DNA from 3 places in the Noviherbaspirillum sp. FW303-A3 genome. Region 3 is predicted to be linked to each of the others. Evidence: predicted binding sites of a transcription regulator. Region 3 holds the regulator's gene; each other region holds the start of a gene.
What was found. Region 3 encodes sigma-54, which starts transcription at its own class of promoters, with help from an activator protein. Its sites were predicted from a motif close to TGGCANGNAANCTGCTTT; they were not measured.
Positions count from the first base shown of each region.

Region 1 (2,197 bases), 2.1 Mb from region 3:
AAGCCGAAGATGCCCGCGGCAATACCACCCCAGGCACCGCACAGTCCATGCAACGGCCACACGCCAAGCACATCATCGATCTTCCACTTGTTCTGCGTGAGCGTGAACATCCACACGAAGATCGCGCCCGCAATGCCGCCGGTGATCAGCGCGCCAAGCGGATGCATCAGGTCGGAGCCGGCACACACCGCCACCAGCCCCGCGAGCGGGCCGTTGTAGGCAAAGCCGGGGTCGTTCTTGCCGAGCATGACGGCCACCAGCGTGCCGCCGACCATGGCCATCAGCGAGTTGAGCGCGACCAGGCCGTTCATCTTGTCGAGCGCCTGCGCGCTCATGACATTGAAGCCGAACCAGCCGACGGTCAGGATCCACGCACCAAGGGCGAGGAAGGGAATATTTGAAGGCGGATGCGCAGCAATGGCACCGTCCTTCGAGTAGCGCCCGCGGCGCGCGCCGAGCAGCAGCACCGCCGGCAAGGCGGCCCAGCCGCCGACTGCATGCACCACCACCGAGCCGGCAAAGTCGTGGAATTCTTCCGAGAACGCCGCCTTCAGCCAGGCCTGGATGCCGAACTTCTGGTTCCACACGATGCCTTCAAAGAAGGGATAGACCAGGCCCACCAGCAGCGCCGTTGCAGCCAATTGCGGATAGAAGCGCGCCCGCTCGGCGATGCCGCCCGAGATGATGGCAGGAATCGCCGCGGCAAATGTCAGCAGGAAGAAGAACTTGACCAGCTCGTAGCCGTTCTTCTGCGCCAGGGTCGTGGCGTCGGAGAAAAAGTCGACGCCGTAGGCAATGCTGTAGCCGACAAAGAAATAGGCAATCGTCGAAACGGCAAAATCGACTAAGATTTTGACCAAGGCATTGACCTGGTTCTTTTTGCGTACGGTGCCAAGCTCGAGAAACGCGAACCCGGCGTGCATGGCAAGAATCATGATGGCGCCGAGCAGGACAAATAATGCATCGGCACCGTTTTTAAGCGCATCCATGAAAAACACTCTCCCTGTTAGTGTGCAAGATTGGTTTAATGCTCACGAATGAAGCAAAATCTATTCCATTTTGGTGCAAACAAGCAACTATTTGATTTACAAGTGGAAATTATTTTGACAACACTTCACCGCATTAAGATTGCACCGCTGCAGTGCGTTTTTGCAGCCCAGTTTGGGGAGCGCCAATGATCCCATGGCTGGAGACGGACTCGCCTTTTCCAGACGTGAGCTACGCGTTGACGGAAGAGGATGGCGCGCCTGGACTGCTGGCCGCAGGTGCCGACCTGTCGCCGGCCCGATTGCTGGAGGCCTACCGCCACGGCATCTTCCCTTGGTTTTCGGAAGGGCAGCCGATCCTGTGGTGGAGCACCGATCCGCGCATGGTGTTGTTTACTGAACGCCTCGCCATCTCGCACAGTCTGAAAAAAACATTGAAGAAAGTCCAACGGAGCATGGCGACCGACCGCAGATGGGAAATCCGTTTCGACTCGGCCTTCGAACAGGTGATGCTTGCCTGCGCCGCGCCGCGCAGGGATGGTGCGGGGACCTGGATTTCGGAAGACATCGTCCGCGGCTATGTCGGGCTGCACCGGCAGGGCTATGCGCATTCGTCGGAGGTGTGGCTGGACGGGCAGCTTGTCGGGGGCGCGTATGGGGTCTGCATCGGCAGGATGTTCTATGGCGAGTCGATGTTTGCACGCGTGACGGATGCGTCGAAGATCGCTCTTGCCTGGCTGGTCCACTTTCTCCGGACAAACGGCGTGGAGCTGATCGACTGCCAGCAGGAGACCTCACACCTCGCATCGCTCGGCGCGGTGCCGATCCCGCGAACGGATTTCGTCAGGCATTTGCGACAGGCAACCGCGCTTCCCGCCATCGAGGCGTGGAGCCCGGAAAACCCGTTTTGACCGAACCTGCAAAAGCCTTGCGCACCGGCGGCGCTAACAGTGTAAATTACGAATATCGTAGTCAGGCTTCACGCATATGACGCACCTAAAAGACCTGCCTTTTGCAACGCTGCAGTTTTATGCGACTGCCCCCTACCCTTGCAGCTACCTGGACGGACGGCAGGCGCGCTCCCAGGTGGCCACACCGTCCAACCTGATCAACGCCGACGTCTATTCCGAACTGGTCAAGAACGGCTTCCGGCGCAGCGGCATCTTCACCTACCGTCCGTACTGCGACGGCTGCAACGCCTGCGTTCCGGT
Region 1 is NZ_JBYTAZ010000001.1:1,332,716-1,334,912, forward strand. Features, by position in the region: gene AC3WOY_RS06485 (ammonium transporter) at 1-989, opposite strand, end outside; gene aat (leucyl/phenylalanyl-tRNA--protein transferase) at 1,175-1,897, shown strand; gene AC3WOY_RS06495 (arginyltransferase) at 1,974-2,197, shown strand, end outside.
Region 1: the regulator sigma-54 is predicted to act here: its motif matches at 1,040-1,057, upstream of AC3WOY_RS06485 (ammonium transporter).

Region 2 (2,197 bases), 320 kb from region 3:
GGCCAGTCCCGGTCCTTGTGTATACGCTATCGCATCGATAGCCGGCCGCGTGACTTCCGCTTTTGCCAATACCTGTTCCAGCAATGGAATCGCGCGCCGGATATGGTCGCGCGATGCCAGTTCCGGCACGACGCCGCCGTATTCCTCATGCATCGCGACCTGCGAATGCAGGGCGTGCGCAAGGAGGCCGCGTTGTGTGTCGTACAACGCCAGGCCGGTTTCGTCACAGGAGGATTCGACGCCGAGGACAAGCATGGGATGGGAGGATGGATGGCAAGCTTCTTGCAAAGCCCTATTTTATAGGATTAGCGCACAGAGGTTCTCATACCATGAACGACTCCAAACAACTCAAGATCGTTGTCATCAACTCCCTCGTCGTCCCGGAAGGGGCGGACAGGGCGACGCAACTGCAGGCCGAGCGTGCCCGTGCGATCCGCATCGGCCTGCTCGAAAGCGGCTACAACATCCTCGCGGCGCTGCCGCCGGACGCCGACCTGGAAGAGCAGATCGCGCAGCTTCAGCCCGACGTGATCATCGTCGACGAACAGTCAGACGCCGCCCTGAAAAAGGTGGTGTCCGCCACGGCCAACGAGCGCCGCCCCATCGTCTGCTTCACCGAAGACAACGACAGGGAAAAGATGCATGCGGCGATCGAGGCCGGCGTCTCCGCCTACGTCGTGGCAGGCCTCTCTGCGGACAGGGTCAAGGCGGTGCTCGACGTGGCCATCGCCCGCTTCGAAGTCGACCAGAAACTGCGCCACGAACTCTCCGAAACCAAGCTCAAGCTGGCCGAACGTAAAGTCATCGAGCGCGCCAAGGGCTTGCTCATGGAGCGCCATCATTGCACCGAGGACGAGGCATACAAGAAACTGCGCCGCCTCGCCATGGACAAGAACCTCAAACTGTCCGAAGTGGCGCAGCGCATGCTCGACGTCGCCGATCTGCTCATCTGAGCGCCCTGTTTTAATGCAGTGCACGAAATGAGTGCGTAGATCCCTCTTAATCTGGATCAAATCTGTAGGAAACTGGCTGACAAACGTTGGCACACCACTTGCAATTAGGGATCAAGCGCCAATGGCGGCGCACCGATTGAATACCCCGTCCTGACCAATGTTGGTGAGGATGGTTTGGACAAAGGCGTCCGTTCACGCGAGTCTCGACTCGTGGTGACGGACGCCTTTCTTTTTGCCAGTTTCGAAATCACTCATGAGGACATCATGACTATAAAAGCATCCAAAACGAACCTGACTCGTCGCAGCCTGATCAAGGCAGGTGCCGCAATGACTGCGGGCGCCTTTGGAGGATTGGCCACGCAAGGCGCATGGGCGGCCGGCTCCGACAAGCCAGAGAAAGAAGAAGTCAAAGTCGGCTTCATTCCGCTGACCGACTGCGCTTCGGTAGTCATGGCGTCCGTACTGGGCATCGACAAGAAATACGGCATCAAGATCACACCGACCAAGGAAGCGTCGTGGGCGGCAGTGCGCGACAAGCTGGTCAACGGCGAACTCGACGCGGCCCATGTGCTGTACGGCCTGGTGTATGGCGTTCATCTCGGCCTCTCCGGTCCCAAGAAGGACATGGCCATGCTGATGAACCTGAACCACAACGGGCAGGCGATCACGCTGTCCAAGAAGCTGGCCGACAAGGGCGCGGTCGATGGCGCGTCGCTGGCCAAGCTGATGCAGACCGAGAAGCGCGAATACACCTTCGCGCAGACCTTCCCGACCGGCACGCATGCGATGTGGTTGTACTACTGGCTCGCGGCGCACGGTATCGACCCCATGAAGGATGCGAAGATCATCACCGTGCCGCCGCCGCAGATGGTTGCCAATATGCGTGTCGGCAATATGGACGGCTACTGCGTAGGCGAACCCTGGGGGCACCGCGCAATCATGGACGGCATCGGCATCACCGGCGTCACCACGCAGGACATCTGGAAGGATCATCCTGAAAAGATCCTTGGCACGACCGCAGAATGGGTAAAGAAGTATCCGAACACTGCGCGGGCGATGACCGCGGCCGTGCTGGAAGCCAGCAAGTGGATCGACGCCGGCCTGCAGAACAAGCTGAAGATGGCGGAAACCGTCGCCGACAAGTCCTACGTTAACACCAGCGTCGATGCAATCAACCAGCGCATCCTCGGCCGCTACCAGAACGGAATGGGCAAGACATGGGACGACCCGAACCACATGAAGTT
Region 2 is NZ_JBYTAZ010000001.1:3,750,260-3,752,456, forward strand. Features, by position in the region: gene tsaD (tRNA (adenosine(37)-N6)-threonylcarbamoyltransferase complex transferase subunit TsaD) at 1-255, opposite strand, end outside; gene AC3WOY_RS18055 (ANTAR domain-containing response regulator) at 330-953, shown strand; gene AC3WOY_RS18060 (CmpA/NrtA family ABC transporter substrate-binding protein) at 1,281-2,197, shown strand, end outside.
Region 2: the regulator sigma-54 is predicted to act here: its motif matches at 1,041-1,058, upstream of AC3WOY_RS18060 (CmpA/NrtA family ABC transporter substrate-binding protein).

Region 3 (2,197 bases):
CGACGACAAGCCTCTTGCCAAGGCTGAAATCGAAAAGCGGCTGAATACGCTCCTTGCCGAATTGCAGATCGAGCGCCTGCGCGAAAACCAGGCACTCTCGCTCTCGGGCGGCGAACGCCGGCGCGTCGAAATCGCGCGCGCCCTCGCGACCAACCCGCGTTTCGTGCTGCTCGACGAACCGTTCGCGGGTGTCGATCCGATCGCGGTCATCGAGATCCAGCGTATCGTACGCTTCCTCAAGGAGCGTGGCATCGGCGTGCTGATCACAGATCATAATGTGCGGGAGACCTTGGGCATCTGCGACAGAGCCTATATCATCAACCAGGGCTCTGTCCTGGCAAGCGGCCGTCCTGACGACATCATTGCGAACGAGTCGGTGCGGCGCGTGTATTTGGGTGAACACTTCCGGATGTGATGGAAGAAGACCAGAACGTATGAAACAGACACTCCAACTTCGAATCTCGCAACATCTGGCGCTGACGCCCCAGTTGCAACAGTCGATCCGCCTGTTGCAACTGTCGACGCTCGAGCTGCACCAGGAGCTGGAACAGATCCTCTCGGACAACCCGATGCTGGAACGCGTCGACGACCCGCTCGACCATTCCGTCCGCCTGCTCGCGGATGGGGCGATCAGCGCGCCGGCAAGCGCGAATGGCACCACGCCGGAAGCGCCCGCAGCCGAAAGCAGCGCCCCCGCTTCTTCCGAAGAGCCCGAGGGCGGCTTTGAAGGCGGCGAAGGTTCGGATGCCGGCTCGGGCGACAGCGACTGGAGTTTCGACGATGTCGCACGCACCTCCAAGGCACCGGAAGACGACGACGCACGCCCTCAGCTCGAGGCGCATGAAGTCACCCTGCGTGAACATCTGCTGGAGCAGATGCGCGTCACCGTGCGCGAGCATCGCGACCGCGCCCTCGTCGAACTGATCATCGACGCGCTCAACGACAACGGCTACCTTGACGAACCGATCGAAGAAATCCATGCACGCCTGCCGGAAGAACTCGGGATCGAACTCGAGGAACTCGCCGTCGCACTGAAACTCGTGCAGAGCTTCGAGCCCGCGGGCGTCGGCGCGCGCAACGCCTCCGAGTGCCTCGCGATCCAGATCCGCCGCTTCCCGAAGATTCCGCTTGTGACGCGTCGCCGCGCACTGGAGATCGTCGAGAACCATCTTGCGCTGTTCGCGCAGCGCGACTTCAACAAGCTGAAGAAGGCGCTCGACTGCGACGAAGAAGACCTGCGCGAAGCGCAACATGTGATCCGCCAGTGCAATCCGCACCCCGGCGCCCTGTTCGCCTCGGATGCCTCCGACTACGTCGTCCCCGACGTCATTGTCAAGAAAACAAAGAACGGCTGGCAGGTATTCCTCAACCATGACGTCATGCCGCGCCTGCGCGTGAACGCCCTCTACGCCAACATCCTCAAGCAAAGCAAGGGTGAGGGGTCGCTTACTTCGCAGCTGCAGGAAGCCAAATGGCTGATCAAGAACATGCGCCAGCGTTTCGACACGATCCTGCGCGTGGCGCAGGCGATTGTCGACCGTCAACGCAATTTCTTCTCCCACGGCGCGGTCGCCATGCGCCCTCTTGTCTTGCGTGAAATTGCTGATACACTGGGTTTACACGAAAGTACTATTTCTCGTGTGACAACTCAAAAGTACATGCTGACCCCCCACGGCATGTTCGAGTTGAAGTACTTCTTCGGCAGCCACGTCGCCACAGAAGCGGGGGGCGAAGCTTCATCGACGGCGATCCGCGCGCTGATCAAACAATTGATAGGAGCAGAAGACCCCAAGAATCCATTCTCAGACAGCAAAATTGCGGATATGTTGGGGGAGCAAGGCATGGTCGTGGCACGACGCACCGTCGCGAAGTATCGCGAAGCTTTGAAAATCCCTCCAGTCAATCTGCGCAAATCCCTGTAGCTTTCATGTTGTAGTGTAGTTGCTGTGTTCGGCGTAGCTCGACTACGCGGGCACGTGCGAACCTCCAGCGACGCCATCCATAGGAGCGCTGTATGAATCTCACAATCAGTGGACATCACCTCGAACTGACACCGGCCATTCGTGAATACACGGAAAACAAGCTGGAACGCATCATCCGCCATTTCGACCATGTCATTGATATCGCAGTCATCTTGGGTGTGGAAAAACCTTCAGAAAAGGAAAAGAGACAGAGAGCAGAAGTGAATCTGCGACTA
Region 3 is NZ_JBYTAZ010000001.1:3,431,563-3,433,759, reverse strand. Features, by position in the region: gene lptB (LPS export ABC transporter ATP-binding protein) at 1-415, shown strand, start outside; gene AC3WOY_RS16560 (RNA polymerase factor sigma-54) at 435-1,922, shown strand; gene hpf (ribosome hibernation-promoting factor, HPF/YfiA family) at 2,015-2,197, shown strand, end outside.